2 regions of the Enterobacter sp. ECC-219 genome follow, and region 2 is predicted to be linked to the other one. Evidence: predicted binding sites of a transcription regulator. Region 2 holds the regulator's gene; the other holds the start of a gene.
What was found. Region 2 encodes LexA, which represses DNA repair genes until DNA is damaged. Its sites were predicted from a motif close to TNCTGTATGTACATACAGNA; they were not measured.
Positions count from the first base shown of each region.

Region 1: a site for LexA is predicted at 4,620-4,639, ahead of rmuC (DNA recombination protein RmuC). Genes of this name have one in related genera too.

Region 1 covers NZ_CP143680.1:416,118-423,508, reverse strand. Annotated here, with positions in the region: gene metR (HTH-type transcriptional regulator MetR) at 1-294, opposite strand, end outside; gene metE (5-methyltetrahydropteroyltriglutamate--homocysteine S-methyltransferase) at 410-2,671, shown strand; gene V1603_RS01995 (dienelactone hydrolase family protein) at 2,720-3,526, opposite strand; gene udp (uridine phosphorylase) at 3,782-4,543, shown strand; gene rmuC (DNA recombination protein RmuC) at 4,683-6,140, shown strand; gene ubiE (bifunctional demethylmenaquinone methyltransferase/2-methoxy-6-polyprenyl-1,4-benzoquinol methylase UbiE) at 6,207-6,962, shown strand; gene ubiJ (ubiquinone biosynthesis protein UbiJ) at 6,976-7,391, shown strand, end outside.
Region 2 covers NZ_CP143680.1:976,881-984,271, forward strand. Annotated here, with positions in the region: gene gntU (gluconate transporter) at 1-93, shown strand, start outside; gene plsB (glycerol-3-phosphate 1-O-acyltransferase PlsB) at 208-2,628, opposite strand; gene V1603_RS04525 (diacylglycerol kinase) at 2,783-3,151, shown strand; gene lexA (transcriptional repressor LexA) at 3,260-3,868, shown strand; gene dinF (MATE family efflux transporter DinF) at 3,932-5,269, shown strand; gene V1603_RS04540 (CsbD family protein) at 5,390-5,599, shown strand; gene zur (zinc uptake transcriptional repressor Zur) at 5,648-6,160, opposite strand; gene V1603_RS04550 (cupin domain-containing protein) at 6,276-6,764, shown strand; gene traF (conjugal transfer protein TraF) at 6,990-7,391, shown strand, end outside.

The sequences.
Region 1 (7,391 bases), 560 kb from region 2:
GTGGCACTCAATGGCGATGCGCAGTTTGGTCTGCTGCGGCTCGTTACACGCCTGCAGCGCACTGGCGATCTGCGGCAGCACCTGATTCGCCAGCTGAAGAAGAATTTCACCCTGCGGCGTAAAGCGCAGGGGCTGGCTCTTACGCACAAAAAGACGAAATCCGAGGCGTTGTTCCAGATCGCTGAACTGGTGAGAAAGGGCGGACTGGGTCTGGTGCAGCGTGGCCGCAGCCGCCGCGAGCGAACCGCAGTTCCGCAACGCTTGTAGCGTTTTCAGGTGTTTAATCTCGATCATGAAAGTCCTTCACTCCGCCATGAACATTTTGCGCTTGAGGAATATACAGTACCTGCCAATTATAGAAGTGTAAACATCTGGACGTCTAAATAACGAATTTCACAAGGGGCACACCATGACAATCCGCAATCACACTCTCGGTTTCCCTCGCGTTGGCCTGCGTCGCGAGCTGAAAAAAGCGCAAGAAAGCTACTGGGCGGGCAACGCCTCCCGTGAAGAACTACTGGCGGTGGGGCGGGAGCTGCGCGCCCGCCACTGGGATCAGCAAAAACAGGCGGGCATTGACCTGCTGCCGGTGGGCGACTTCGCCTGGTACGACCATGTTCTGACGACCAGCCTGCTGCTTGGCAACGTACCGGCTCGTCATCAGAACAAAGATGGATCGGTGGATATTGATACCCTGTTTCGCATCGGCCGTGGCCGCGCACCAACGGGTGAGCCAGCGGCAGCGGCGGAAATGACCAAGTGGTTTAATACCAACTATCACTATATGGTGCCGGAGTTCGTCAAAGGCCAGCAGTTTAAGCTGACCTGGACGCAGCTTCTGGAGGAGGTGGATGAAGCGCTGGCGCTGGGACACCAGGTGAAGCCCGTATTGCTGGGGCCGGTAACCTACCTGTGGCTGGGTAAAGTGAAGGGCGAGCAGTTTGACCGCCTCAGCCTGCTGAACGATATTCTTCCGGTCTATAAGCAGGTGCTGATTGAGCTGGGCAAGCGCGGTATCCAGTGGGTGCAAATCGACGAGCCTGCGCTGGTGCTGGAGCTTCCCCAAGTTTGGCTCGATGCCTTCAAACCGGCGTATGACGTGCTCGCCGGACAGGTAAAACTCCTGCTCACCACCTATTTCGAAGGCGTGACGCCGAACCTGAAGACCATTACCGCGCTGCCGGTTCAGGGCCTTCACGTTGACCTGGTTCACGGTAAGGACGATGTGGTGGAACTGCACAAGCGCCTGCCCGCAGACTGGCTGCTCTCCGCCGGTCTGGTCAACGGCCGTAACGTCTGGCGCGCCGATCTGACCGAAAAATACGCACAGATTAAAGACATCGTCGGCAAACGTGAGCTGTGGGTTGCATCCTCTTGCTCGCTGCTGCACAGCCCAATCGATCTCAGCGTGGAGACCCGCCTCGACCCTGAAGTGAAAAGCTGGTTTGCCTTCGCCCTGCAAAAATGCGAAGAGCTAACACTGCTGCGCGACGCGCTGAACAGCGGCGACACGGCGGCGATCACCGACTGGAGCGCTCCGATCCAGGCGCGTCGTCACTCGTCCCGCGTGCACAACCCGGCGGTGGAAAAACGTCTGGCGGCCATCACCGCCCAGGATAGCCAGCGCCAGAGCCCGTATGAGGTACGTGCCGAAGCCCAGCGCGCCCGCTTCAATCTTCCTGCGTGGCCGACCACGACGATCGGCTCCTTCCCACAGACTACGGAGATCCGCGGCCTGCGTCTGGACTTCAAAAAGGGCAATCTGGATGCGAACCACTACCACACCGGCATCGCGGAACACATCAAGCAGGCGATTATTGAGCAGGAGCGCCTGGGGCTGGACGTGCTGGTGCACGGCGAAGCCGAGCGTAACGATATGGTGGAATACTTCGGTGAACACCTGGACGGCTTCGTCTTTACCCAAAACGGCTGGGTGCAGAGCTACGGCTCCCGCTGCGTGAAGCCGCCGGTGGTCATCGGTGACGTCAGCCGTCCGGAACCGATCACGGTTGAGTGGGCGAAGTACGCGCAGTCCCTGACCGACAAGCCGGTGAAAGGCATGCTCACCGGCCCGGTTACCATTCTCTGCTGGTCGTTCCCGCGTGAAGACGTGACCCGTGAAACCATTGCCAAACAGATTGCGCTGGCGCTGCGTGATGAAGTGGCGGATCTGGAAGCGGCGGGGATTGGCATCATCCAGATTGACGAACCGGCGCTGCGCGAGGGTTTACCGCTGCGCCGCAGCGACTGGGATGCTTACCTGCAGTGGGGCGTGGAAGCGTTCCGCATCAACGCTGCGGTGGCTAAGGACGACACCCAGATCCACACCCACATGTGTTACTGCGAATTTAACGACATCATGGATTCGATTGCCGCGCTGGACGCTGACGTGATCACCATCGAGACCTCGCGTTCAGACATGGAGCTGCTGGAGTCGTTTGAAGAGTTCGACTATCCGAATGAAATCGGGCCGGGCGTGTACGACATTCATTCTCCGAACGTCCCGAGCGTGGAGTGGATTGAAGCCCTGCTGAAAAAAGCGGCCCAGCGCATCCCTGCAGAGCGCCTGTGGGTGAACCCGGACTGCGGACTGAAAACTCGCGGCTGGCCAGAGACGCGCGCGGCGCTCGCCAACATGGTGAAGGCGGCGCAGAATTTGCGTCAGGCGTAGGTGCTGGATTGCCCGGTAAGGCGTAGCCGCCACCGGGCTTTTTTGTTATTACGCCTTCTTACCGCCGTACTGGCTAAACCACGCCAGCATCCGCTGCCAGCCATCTTTAGCCGATTCAGCGTGATAGCTCGGACGATAATCCGCGTTAAACGCATGCCCGGCATCCGGATACACCACGATCTCCGCCTTCGCATTGGCCGCACGGAGCGCATGGCGCATGGTCTCTACCGAATCCAGCGAAATACCGGTGTCCTGTCCACCGTAAAGCCCTAACACGGGGGCATTTAACTCGGTGGCGATATCCACGGGATGTTTCGGTGAATTCAGCGTTTTTTCACCCACCAGTTTGCCGTACCAGGCGACAGCGGCTTTGAGCTGCGGGTTATGCGCGGCATACAGCCAGCTAATGCGTCCGCCCCAGCAGAAACCGGTGACCAGCAGACGATGCGGATCGCCGCCGTTGCGCGCCCCCCAGCTGGCGACGTGATCGAGATCGGCCAGCACCTGCGCGTCCGGGACTTTGCTGACCAGGTTGCTGAGCAATGTTGGAATATCGCTGTAGTCGTTCGGATCGCCCTGACGGAAGTAGAGCTCTGGCGCAACGGCCAGATACCCTTCCAGCGCCAGCCGGCGGCAGAGGTCGCGAATGTGTTCGTGAACACCAAATATCTCCTGAATCACAATCACGATGGGCAGCGGGCCGTCTGCCGATTTTGGCCGTGCGTGATAAGCAGGCATATTCTCCCCCTGCGAGGGAATGGAGGTCTCACCCGCGGTAATTGCCGCTTCTGGCGTCGACACGATGGTTGAAGCATGTGGGGCCGCAGCAGGTGCAAAACCGGTTTTTTCAGTCATGGCATTCTCCGTACCAATGAGTTAGCGCAAAGGTAAATATAGACACCAGGTTAACAACTCACAGTGCCTTAAACGGTCTATCTTTTGTGCAGCACCTGGCGATATAACTTGTTAATGTGATGCAAATCACTTTTTTATGGAAATTCAATGTAATCATTTTCATTCATGGTGAGGTGCGTCACGAAAATATGCTTACTGCTTCTGTAAAGTACCGTTTTACTTCTTCTGACTAACCGACCCACAGAGGAGTCACCTATGTCTAAGTCTGATGTTTTTCATCTCGGCCTCACTAAAAACGATTTACAAGGGGCTACGCTCGCTATCGTCCCTGGCGATCCGGAGCGTGTGGAAAAGATCGCCGCGCTGATGGATAAGCCGGTCAAACTGGCTGCCCATCGTGAATTCACCACCTGGCGCGCAGAGCTGGATGGCAAAGCGGTGATTGTGTGCTCTACCGGTATCGGTGGCCCGTCTACCTCGATTGCGGTTGAAGAGCTGGCGCAACTGGGCATTCGTACTTTCCTGCGTATCGGTACCACCGGCGCTATTCAGCCGCACATCAACGTCGGCGACGTGCTGGTGACGACCGCGTCCGTGCGTCTGGACGGCGCAAGCCTGCACTTTGCGCCGATGGAATTCCCGGCAGTGGCTGATTTCGAGTGCACCACCGCGCTGGTTGAAGCGGCGAAATCCGTGGGCGCAACCACTCACGTGGGTGTAACCGCCTCTTCCGATACCTTCTACCCGGGCCAGGAGCGTTACGACACCTTCTCTGGCCGCGTTGTAAGCCGCTTCAAAGGCTCAATGGAAGAGTGGCAGTCTATGGGCGTGATGAACTACGAAATGGAATCCGCAACGCTGCTGACCATGTGCGCAAGCCAGGGTCTGCGTGCCGGTATGGTGGCGGGCGTTATCGTCAACCGTACCCAGCAGGAGATCCCGAACGCCGAAACCATGAAGCAGACCGAAAGTCATGCGGTGAAAATCGTGGTTGAAGCGGCTCGCCGCCTGATCTAGTTCTCCTCTCTGAGATAAAAGGCCGACGAGTTCGGCCTTTATTTTTTGCGTAGCGCCTCGCAGGAAAACCCTTTCAAACTGGACGTTTATACAGCACAATCTTATTTTGTGCGGGTAATACGTTGATGCAGGGGGCATTGTGGATATCTCAATCCTGATTTATGCGGTGATTGCGCTGGCGGGCGTAGGGATAGGCTGGCTGATTTCCAGTTACCAGCATGCGCAGCAGAAAGCCGAGCAGTTGGCTGAGCGGGAAGAGATCGTCGCCGAGCTTAGCGCGGCAAAACAACAGGTTGCGCTGAGCGACCACTGGCGCGACGAGTGCGAGCTGCTCAATAACGAACTGCGTAACCTGCGTGATATCAACACCTCGCTGGAGGCCGATCTTCGCGAAGTGACTACCCGCCTTGAGTCCACTCAGTTGCACGCCGAAGACAAAATCCGCCAGATGATCAACAGTGAGCAGCGCCTCAGCGAGCAGTTTGAGAACCTCGCTAACCGCATTTTCGAGCACAGCAACCGCCGCGTTGACGAACAGAATCGCCAGAGCCTGAACAGCCTCCTGACGCCGCTGCGCGAACAGCTGGACGGCTTTCGCCGTCAGGTGCAGGACAGCTTTGGTCAGGAAGCCCGCGAGCGCCACACGCTGGCCCATGAGATTCGCAATCTTCAGCAGCTGAATGCGCAGATGGCACAGGAGGCGGTCAACCTGACGCGGGCGCTGAAAGGCGATAACAAAACTCAGGGTAACTGGGGGGAAGTGGTACTTACCCGCGTGCTGGAAGCCTCCGGCCTGCGGGAAGGATATGAATACGAAACGCAGGTAAGTATCGAAAACGACGCCCGCTCGCGCATGCAGCCGGATGTGATTGTGCGGCTGCCACAGGGCAAAGATGTGGTCATTGACGCCAAAATGACGCTGGTGGCTTATGAGCGTTACTTCAATGCCGAAGATGACTACACACGCGAATCGGCGCTGCAGGAGCACATTGCTTCCGTGCGTAACCATATTCGCCTGCTGGGCAGAAAGGATTATCAGCAGCTGTCGGGGCTGCGCTCGCTGGACTACGTGCTGATGTTTATCCCGGTCGAACCCGCGTTTTTGCTGGCGCTCGACAGACAGCCTGAGCTTATCACCGAAGCGCTGAAAAATAACATTATGCTGGTCAGCCCCACCACGCTGTTAGTGGCCTTGCGGACCATTGCCAACCTGTGGCGCTATGAGCATCAGAGCCGCAATGCCCAGCAGATTGCCGATCGCGCCAGCAAGCTGTACGACAAAATGCGTCTGTTCGTGGACGATATGTCTTCCGTCGGACAAAGCCTGGACCGTGCGCAGGATAACTACCGCCAGGCGATGAAAAAGCTCTCCTCGGGGCGTGGCAACCTGCTTGCGCAGGCTGAAGCATTCCGCAGCCTGGGGGTGGAGGTTAAACGCGAGATTAATCCGGAATTGGTCGAACAGGCGACAGCGCAGGACGAAGAGTTCCGTCTGCGTGAGGGCAGGGATGAACAAAATACCCTCAACCAGGACAACGATTTAGCGGCGGGTTTATCGCCAGATGAACAGCCGGCGCGTTTCTTTCGCGGTGGTTGAATCGTAGGGCAATTGCGCCCAATCTGTTACACTTCACGAACATTTGACTGATTAGCAGGCTCTGAGATGGTTGACGATTCACAAGACACGACGCACTTTGGCTTTCAGACTGTAGCCAAAGCGCAGAAAGCTGACATGGTGGCCCACGTATTTCATTCCGTGGCGGCGAAGTACGATGTGATGAATGACTTGATGTCGTTCGGCATTCATCGCTTGTGGAAGCGCTTCACCATTGACTGCAGCGGTGTGCGTCGTGGACAAACGGTTCTCGATCTGGCTGGCGGTACGGGCGATCTGACGGCGAAATTCTCCCGTCTGGTGGGCGAAACCGGTCGCGTTGTACTGGCTGATATTAATGACTCCATGCTTAAAATGGGACGCGAAAAGCTGCGTAACATCGGCGTGGTGGGTAACGTGGAGTACGTGCAGGCCAACGCCGAAGCGCTGCCGTTCCCGGACAATACCTTTGACTGCATCACTATTTCCTTCGGTCTGCGTAACGTCACCGATAAAGAAAAAGCGCTGCGCTCCATGTACCGCGTGCTGAAGCCGGGTGGACGCCTGCTGGTGCTCGAGTTCTCTAAACCGATTATCGACCCGCTGAGCAAAGCCTACGACGCCTATTCCTTCCACGTGCTGCCGCGTATTGGCGAGCTGGTGGCAAACGACGCGGAAAGCTATCGCTATCTGGCGGAATCAATTCGCATGCACCCGGATCAGGACACCTTAAAAGCCATGATGCAGGATGCGGAATTTGAGAACGTTGAATACTTCAACATGACGGCGGGTGTCGTCGCGCTGCATCGCGGTTACAAATTCTGAGTGGAGGTGTCCCGTGCCCTTTAAACCCTTAGTCACCGCAGGCATCGAGAATGTGCTGAATGCCTTCCTGTATCGCGCTCCGGCGCTGAAAGCCGCACGTCAGCGGCTAAACGGGAAGGTACTGCGCATTGTATTAAAAGAGTTCTCGACGCCGCTCGTGCTGGTCTTCAGCGAACGCCAGCTTGACGTTCTGGGTGAGTGGGAAGGCGAGGCTGATTGCTCGGTCATTACCCATATGAGCGTGCTGCCAAAGTTGCGCGATCGCCAGCAATTAACGGCGCTTATCCGCAGCGGTGAGCTGGAAGTAGAAGGTGACATCCAGGTCGTGCAGAACTTTGTTGCGCTCAGCGATCTGGCTGAATTCGACCCGGCAGAGCTGCTGGCGCCTTTTATTGGCGACATCGCCGCTGAAGGGATCGGGAAAGTTAT
Region 2 (7,391 bases):
GCGCAAACCCTGAAAACCTGGACGCTGATGGAAACCATTCTCGGCACGACGGGTGCGATTGTCGGGATGATTGCCTTCACGCTGCTAAGCTGAATGCGGTGATTTAACAAGCAAAAATAAGGCCCGGTAGCGTTAACGCTTACCGGGCCTTTTATTATGCAGAACGCCAGGCCGGGTCAGGTGAAACCACTACCCGGCTTTTTAACATCACTCGCCCTGCGTGGCGCTCTCAATCGTCAGGCGCACGTCCGAGGTAATCAGCTCAGCCAGCATCTGGTAAACCTTCAGCGTCTCTTCCGGCTCGGCATCGCCCGTATCGCTGATGAAGCCTTCGTCACGCAGCGTCAGCACCAGGGAGCTAAAGACCGCTTTGTCGAAGAATTCAGGGGCGTTAATGCCGTGCAGAACGGACAGGCGCTGTGCCAGTGTCCGGCTCTCTTTCTCCAGCGTGCCACGGTTGATCGACGGGTTCGCGCTCAGCAGCCAGAACGTAATGGCGTAGCGCTGGAGCGTTTCACGCGCACCGGCCGCCAGCAGTTGCAGGGTACGGGAGCGTGACGGATTGATGTGCAGTTCGTCGTTTGCAACGGTAATCAGCCCCTGACGGCGCAGCTCTTCCGTCAGTTTATCCAGCTCAACGGCCAGTTCTTCCTTGCTCCAGCGCAGGAACAGCTCCGCTTTCAGCATCGGGTAGAGCGTCTCAACGTGGCGCAACAGCTCCTGGCGTGAGATGCGGCGATGCTGGGTGATAATGGCCGCCATGAGCGACGGCAGCATCAGCATATGAGCGATGTTGTTGCGGTAGTACGTCATCAGTACCGCCTGCTCGCGCGGCAGAATGATGATATCGCCGATGGTGTCTTTCTCGACTTCAAACTTGTTCATCTGCAGCGCGTGATCGATAAGCTCGCTGGCGGTAGCAGAAGGGGCCGTCGAATCAGCCGAGTACGGCACGTTGCGCATCATGTCCAGGTAGCAGTCCAGCTGCTCTGTGAGCTGTTCACGAGTCAGGGAGCGCTGACGGGAAGCCAGCAGCGCCGTACAGCACAGGTTCATGGCATTGGCTGCACCGGCGTTGTTAATCCGCACCATCAGCTCGGACGCGATACCGTTCACCGTTGGCGTCAGCCAGGCCGGACGAACCGCTTCAATAGGATCGATAGACTCGCGCCACTCCGGAACATGATGGTTCAGATACGTCATCAGCGGCATCGGTTCGCCAAAGTTTACGTAGCCCTGACCCAGATTGCGTAACTTGCTCAGGCCGCGCAGCATCTGCGGCAGGCTCTCTTTCTCTTTGGTCGCACCACGCAGCTCTTTGGCGTACGTGCCCACTTCCATCACGTGCTCATAGCCAATGTAAATTGGCACCAGCGTGATCGGACGGGTTCCTCCGCGCAGCATCGCCTGAATGGTCATCGAGAGCGTGCCGGTCTTCGGATCGAGCAGGCGACCGGTACGGGAACGACCGCCCTCCACGAAGTACTCCACTGAATAGCCGCGGCTGAACAGCTCGCCGAGATACTCGCGGAACACGGTGGAGTAGAGCTTGTTGCCCTTGAAGGTACGACGAATAAAGAACGCACCCAGACGGCGGAAAATCGGGCCTGCTGGCCAGAAGTTCAGGTTAATACCAGCGGCAATGTGCGGCGGTACCAGCCCCTGGTGATAGAGCACGTAGGAGAGAAGCAGATAGTCCATGTGGCTGCGGTGGCAGGGGACATAGACAATCTCATGGCCATCGTGCGCCAACTGCCGCACACGTTCGGCGTTATGAACGTTGATGCCCTGATACAGGCGGTTCCAGGTAAAGCCGAGAATACGATCGGACAGGCGAATCATCTCGTAAGAGAAGTTCGCTGCGATCTCCTCCATCAGCGCAATGGCGTTCTGCTGGGCTTTCTCATGCGAAATTTTCTTGCTGCGCGCTTCGTCTTCAACGGCGCGGGCAATCGCTTTAGAGGCCAGCAGCTTGTTGAACAGGTCCTGACGCGCCGGGAGGCGCGGCCCTACAGCAGCCAGGCGCTGACGGGCGAAGTGCATACGCGCCACGCGCGCCAGTTTTTGCGCGATGATCTTGTCAGTGCCGTGCTCGTCCGCCATCCGGCGAAGGGAGACGGAAGGGGAGAATCGCACAAAGCTGTCGCGTCCCAGCCAGGAGACCGCGAAGAACTTCTGAATGCCGTTAAGCATGCGCAGCGGTGGGTTCTCTTCACCTTTTTCGCGGCCCGGGCGGCGACCAAACATTACCGATACCGGCACCATCTGCACATCCAGGTCAGGATTGCTGCGGTGCAGGTCGAGATAGTCGTGGAACAGCTTGATGGACTCTTCTTTCGGCGTGTAATAGGTAAACACGCGCGGCCCGCCGTGGATGAACACGTAGCGCGGCAGCAAAGTGCCGTCAACTTCCAGCGGTTCAAGCGGGTCGGGTAAATCATGCGCCAGACACTGGGCGCGAAGCGTCAGCAGGTCTGCCTTCGAGTTATAAGGCAAAACGTACATAATAGGGCGCGACGTATCGAGCCCCAGTTCCAGCGCGGGTTCTGCTGGGATAGACTTGCTTTTTACCAGGATGCTTAATGGTAAATTAAGTAATTTGTAGTAAATTCGTGGCCAGCCGGACATAAACGATGTAAAGCCTCTGGTTAATAATGCAATTGCGGCGCAAGGATAACAGAAAGCGCGCAAAATTTCTGTTGTTACCCGTCATACTTCAGGCGGCAGCGAAACGCGCTGCTGCTCCTGTTACTGACGCTCTTTTTTAAAAAAGGTTCTTTTAATGGCCAATAATACCACTGGGTTAACGCGTATCATCAAAGCCGCTGGCTATTCATGGAAAGGTTTCCGTGCCGCGTGGGTTAATGAAGCTGCTTTTCGCCAGGAAGGTGTCGCCGCTATCGTCGCGGTTATCATCGCCTGTTTCCTTGATGTAGATGCTATTACCCGCGTGCTTCTCATCGGTTCCGTACTTCTGGTGATGATAGTGGAAATTCTCAATAGCGCTATTGAGGCCGTTGTTGACCGGATCGGCTCAGATTTCCACGAGCTTTCTGGCCGGGCGAAAGATATGGGCTCTGCCGCTGTGCTGCTGGCAATTATCACTGCAGCCATTACCTGGGTCACGCTGCTTTGGTCACATTTCCGATGAGCCTCGAGGAATAATTAAGTCCCTGGTTTTTTGTGCAGTTTTTGGTTCCAAAATCGCCTTTGACTGTATATACTCACAGCATAACTGTATATACACCCAGGGGGCGGAATGAAAGCATTAACGACCAGGCAGCAAGAGGTGTTTGATCTCATTCGGGATCATATCGGCCAGACGGGTATGCCACCCACGCGTGCGGAAATCGCGCAGCGTCTGGGCTTCCGTTCTCCGAATGCTGCCGAGGAACACCTGAAAGCGCTGGCGCGTAAGGGTGTAATTGAGATTGTGTCAGGCGCGTCGCGCGGTATCCGCCTGCTGGTGGAAGAAGAGACGGGCATTCCTCTGATAGGCCGCGTTGCCGCAGGTGAACCGCTGCTGGCACAACAGCATATAGAAGGCCACTACCAGGTCGATCCTGGTATGTTCAAGCCGAGCGCTGATTTCCTGCTGCGCGTTAGCGGGATGTCGATGAAAGACATCGGCATTCTTGATGGCGACCTGCTGGCCGTTCACAAAACGCAGGATGTGCGGAACGGCCAGGTGGTGGTTGCGCGCATTGATGACGAAGTGACCGTTAAGCGCCTGAAAAAACAGGGTAACACCGTCCAGCTGTTGCCTGAAAACAACGAGTTCACCCCGATTGTGGTCGACCTCCGCGAACAGAGCTTCTCTATTGAAGGTCTGGCAGTAGGCGTGATTCGCAACGGCGAATGGCTGTAATCTCTTCCTGACAGGCTACGCTTTCGCTGTAGCCTGCTTCGTCTTCCATTCCCGGTATTTCCCATGTCACTGCTGACGGCTTCAGATAAGGCATTGTGGCGTCTTGCCCTGCCGATGATTTTCTCCAATATCACCGTGCCCTTGCTGGGTCTGGTCGACACGGCCGTTATTGGTCATCTCGATTCCCCTGTTTATCTTGGCGGCGTGGCGATTGGGGCGACGGCAACCAGCTTCCTGTTTATGCTGCTGCTCTTTTTACGTATGAGTACTACCGGGCTCACGGCACAGGCGTACGGTGCGAAAGACCCGTTACGTCTGGCGCGTGCGCTGGTGCAGCCGCTGATCCTGGCGCTGGGGGCGGGAATGTTGATTGTTTTACTACGCACGCCCCTGATCGACCTTGCACTCCAGGTCGTTGGCGGCAGCGAGGCGGTACTGGAGCAGGCGCGTCGCTTCCTGGAAATTCGCTGGCTTAGCGCGCCCGCTTCGCTGGCAAACCTGGTTCTGCTGGGTTGGTTACTGGGCGTGCAATATGCCCGTGCGCCAGTGATTTTGCTGGTCGCGGGAAACCTTCTCAACATTGTGCTCGATCTCTGGCTGGTGATGGGCCTGCATATGGACGTACGCGGGGCGGCACTGGCGACGGCGATTGCAGAATACGGGACCTTTTTCATTGGCTTGTGGATGGTCTGGCGCGTGCTGGCGATGCGCGGGATCTCCCTTGCGCTGCTCAAAACAGCATGGCGCGGCAATATCCGCAGGCTGCTGGCGCTCAACCGTGACATCATGCTGCGTTCGCTGCTGCTTCAGATCTGTTTCGGCGCTCTGACGGTCTTTGGGGCTCGACTGGGGCCAGAAATCGTTGCGGTGAATGCAGTCCTGATGACATTGCTGACGTTCACCGCCTACGCGCTGGACGGCTTCGCCTATGCCGTTGAGGCGCATTCCGGGCAGGCGTACGGCGCGCGGGAAAGTGGGCAGCTTCGGAATGTCTGGCGTGCGGCCTGCCGCCAGTCGGGCCTGGTCGCGCTGGCATTCGCACTGATTTACGCCTGTTTTGGCCGTGACATTATTGCATTGCTCACTTCGTTACCGGCTTTACGCGAACTGGCGGACCGCTACATCGTCTGGCAGGTTATTTTGCCGGTAGTAGGTGTCTGGTGCTATCTGCTGGACGGCATGTTTATCGGCGCGACGCGCGGGGCGGAAATGCGCAACAGTATGGCGGTCGCGGCGGCGGGGTTTGGTCTGACGCTGCTGACGCTACCCTGGCTGGGTAATCACGGTTTGTGGCTGGCGCTTGCGGTCTTCCTCTCTCTGCGCGGCCTGTCGCTTGCCTTTATCTGGCACCGTCACTGGCAAAATAATACCTGGCTTCCCTCCCGCCATGATATATCGTGACGGTTAAAGATTCCGAATATGAAACCAACCGCCGAATCCTTAACTACAATAATTATCACGTCCAGCAGAAAAGAACGTAACGGACGTTACGACCCGACGCTTAACTAAGAGGACACGATGATGAATAAAGACGAAATCGGCGGCAACTGGAAGCAGTTCAAAGGTAAAGCGAAAGAACAGTGGGGTAAGCTGACAGATGACGATATGACCGTCATTGAAGGTAAACGCGATCAGCTTGTCGGTAAAATTCAGGAACGTTACGGCTACGCGAAAGATCAGGCGGAAAACGAAGTCAAAGACTGGGAAACCCGTAACGACTATCGTTGGTAACGCTGAATAACCCACACAGGCGGCTTCAGGCCGCCTTTTCTTTTGCCGTTAACGCGGCTTTTTCTTCACCAGAATTGAGTGGTCGTGCTGACATGCATCCTGATGCCGACAGGCTTCCACCTCTACGCATGCTGAACACAACCCGTGTGCTTCAATCACGTTATGACGCAGGGCAAAACCCATCCTTGCCGCCAGCGTGTGCATAATGTCCTCTACGCCCTCTGCGCCTTCTTCTTTTACCACGCCGCAACGGTCGCAAATAAACATCGCCGATGTGTGGGTTGGCTGATCGAAAAGATGGCACAGCACATAGCTGTTTGTGGATTCGACTTTATGCACAAACCCTTGTTCCAGCAGGAAATCCAGCGCGCGATACACCGTGGGCGGTTTAGCCTGCGGCTCGCTTTCACGGAGCAGGTCGAGCAGATCGTAGGCGCTGATTGCCCCCTGTTGCAGGCTCATCAGGCGCAAGACTTCAAGGCGCTGAGGGGTCAGGCGCACATTGCGTTGCGCGCACAGCTTTTCGGCCTGCGCTAACAGCTCTTTTGTGGACTTATCCATTTAGCACCTCGGATGTTCTGGGATGTAAAACCCTCACTTTACCATGTTATGGCAAAAACACCGATATCCGCCAGGCTGTGCTATACCTGGCGCATCGCAAACCGGGAATGTAACCATGAAAAAACCAGACTGTATTACGCACTGGCGCGAGGTAGAAGGACCAGATGACGCCACCTACCCCGACAGTAACGAGCTTTTTTCCATCGGTGCACCGCTGGCTCGCAGCCTGGGCCTCAGGCGCATAGGCATCCATCATGAGCGTTTACCGCCAGGACGTCGGACGTCCTATCCCCATGCGGAAAGTGACGAAGAAGAGTTTATCTACGTGCTTGAGGGCTATCCCGAAGCCTGGATTAATGGCTATTTGTGGAAGCTTGAACCCGGTGACAGCGTGGGCTTTCCCGCCGGAACGGGCGTGTGCCACACCTTTATCAACAATACGGACGAAGAGGTTCGGTTACTGGTGGTGGGTGAGGCCAACAAGAAGCAAAACCGCATCTACTATCCGCTCAACCCGGTCTATGCCGCCACGCGAGAGGACCGCTGGGTAGATCATCCCCCTCAATTTTTTGGCCCACATGATGGAAAACCTGTGAAAAAATAATTTCCTCTTCTATAAATATTGAGGGCCGTCACAAATTACAACAGGCCGTAAGGGAGTTTTACTTAGGGAGTGAATTAGCGGGTCTTTTTATCTTTATTCACAGCAATAGTTCGCGCCTGTTTGGGGGATAACAGACAGGGGTTATTTCATAACAGACTATAAGACGGGCATACTGTGAAAAAACATTTTAAATTTTCGGTGGTTAGCATCGCTGTCTCCTTGTTTATGGCAAATCAGGCGGGAGCAGCCAATACCTGGACAGAATCACGTAGCGACGCGATGGGGGGGACCGGCGTTGCTTCGGGCAGTTATGGCAGCGGGGCATTAATCAACCCCGCACTGCTTGCAAAGGCAAAACCGGACGATGATGTGACGGTCATTTTGCCGTCCGTTGGGGTGCAGGTGACGGATGAAGACAATCTTCAGGATGAAATTGATACCATCAACGACAAAATCAATCATTATAAAGATGTGGTTGATAACCTTACGCCAATTCAGGTCATCACCAATCCGCTAGGCTCGATTAATCAGTTCCAGGGCGCGGCCAAAGATCTGGCCGATGAACTGGACTATCTCAAGGGTAAAACCGCACGCGCGACGGCAGGGGCAGGGCTTGCCGTGAGTATC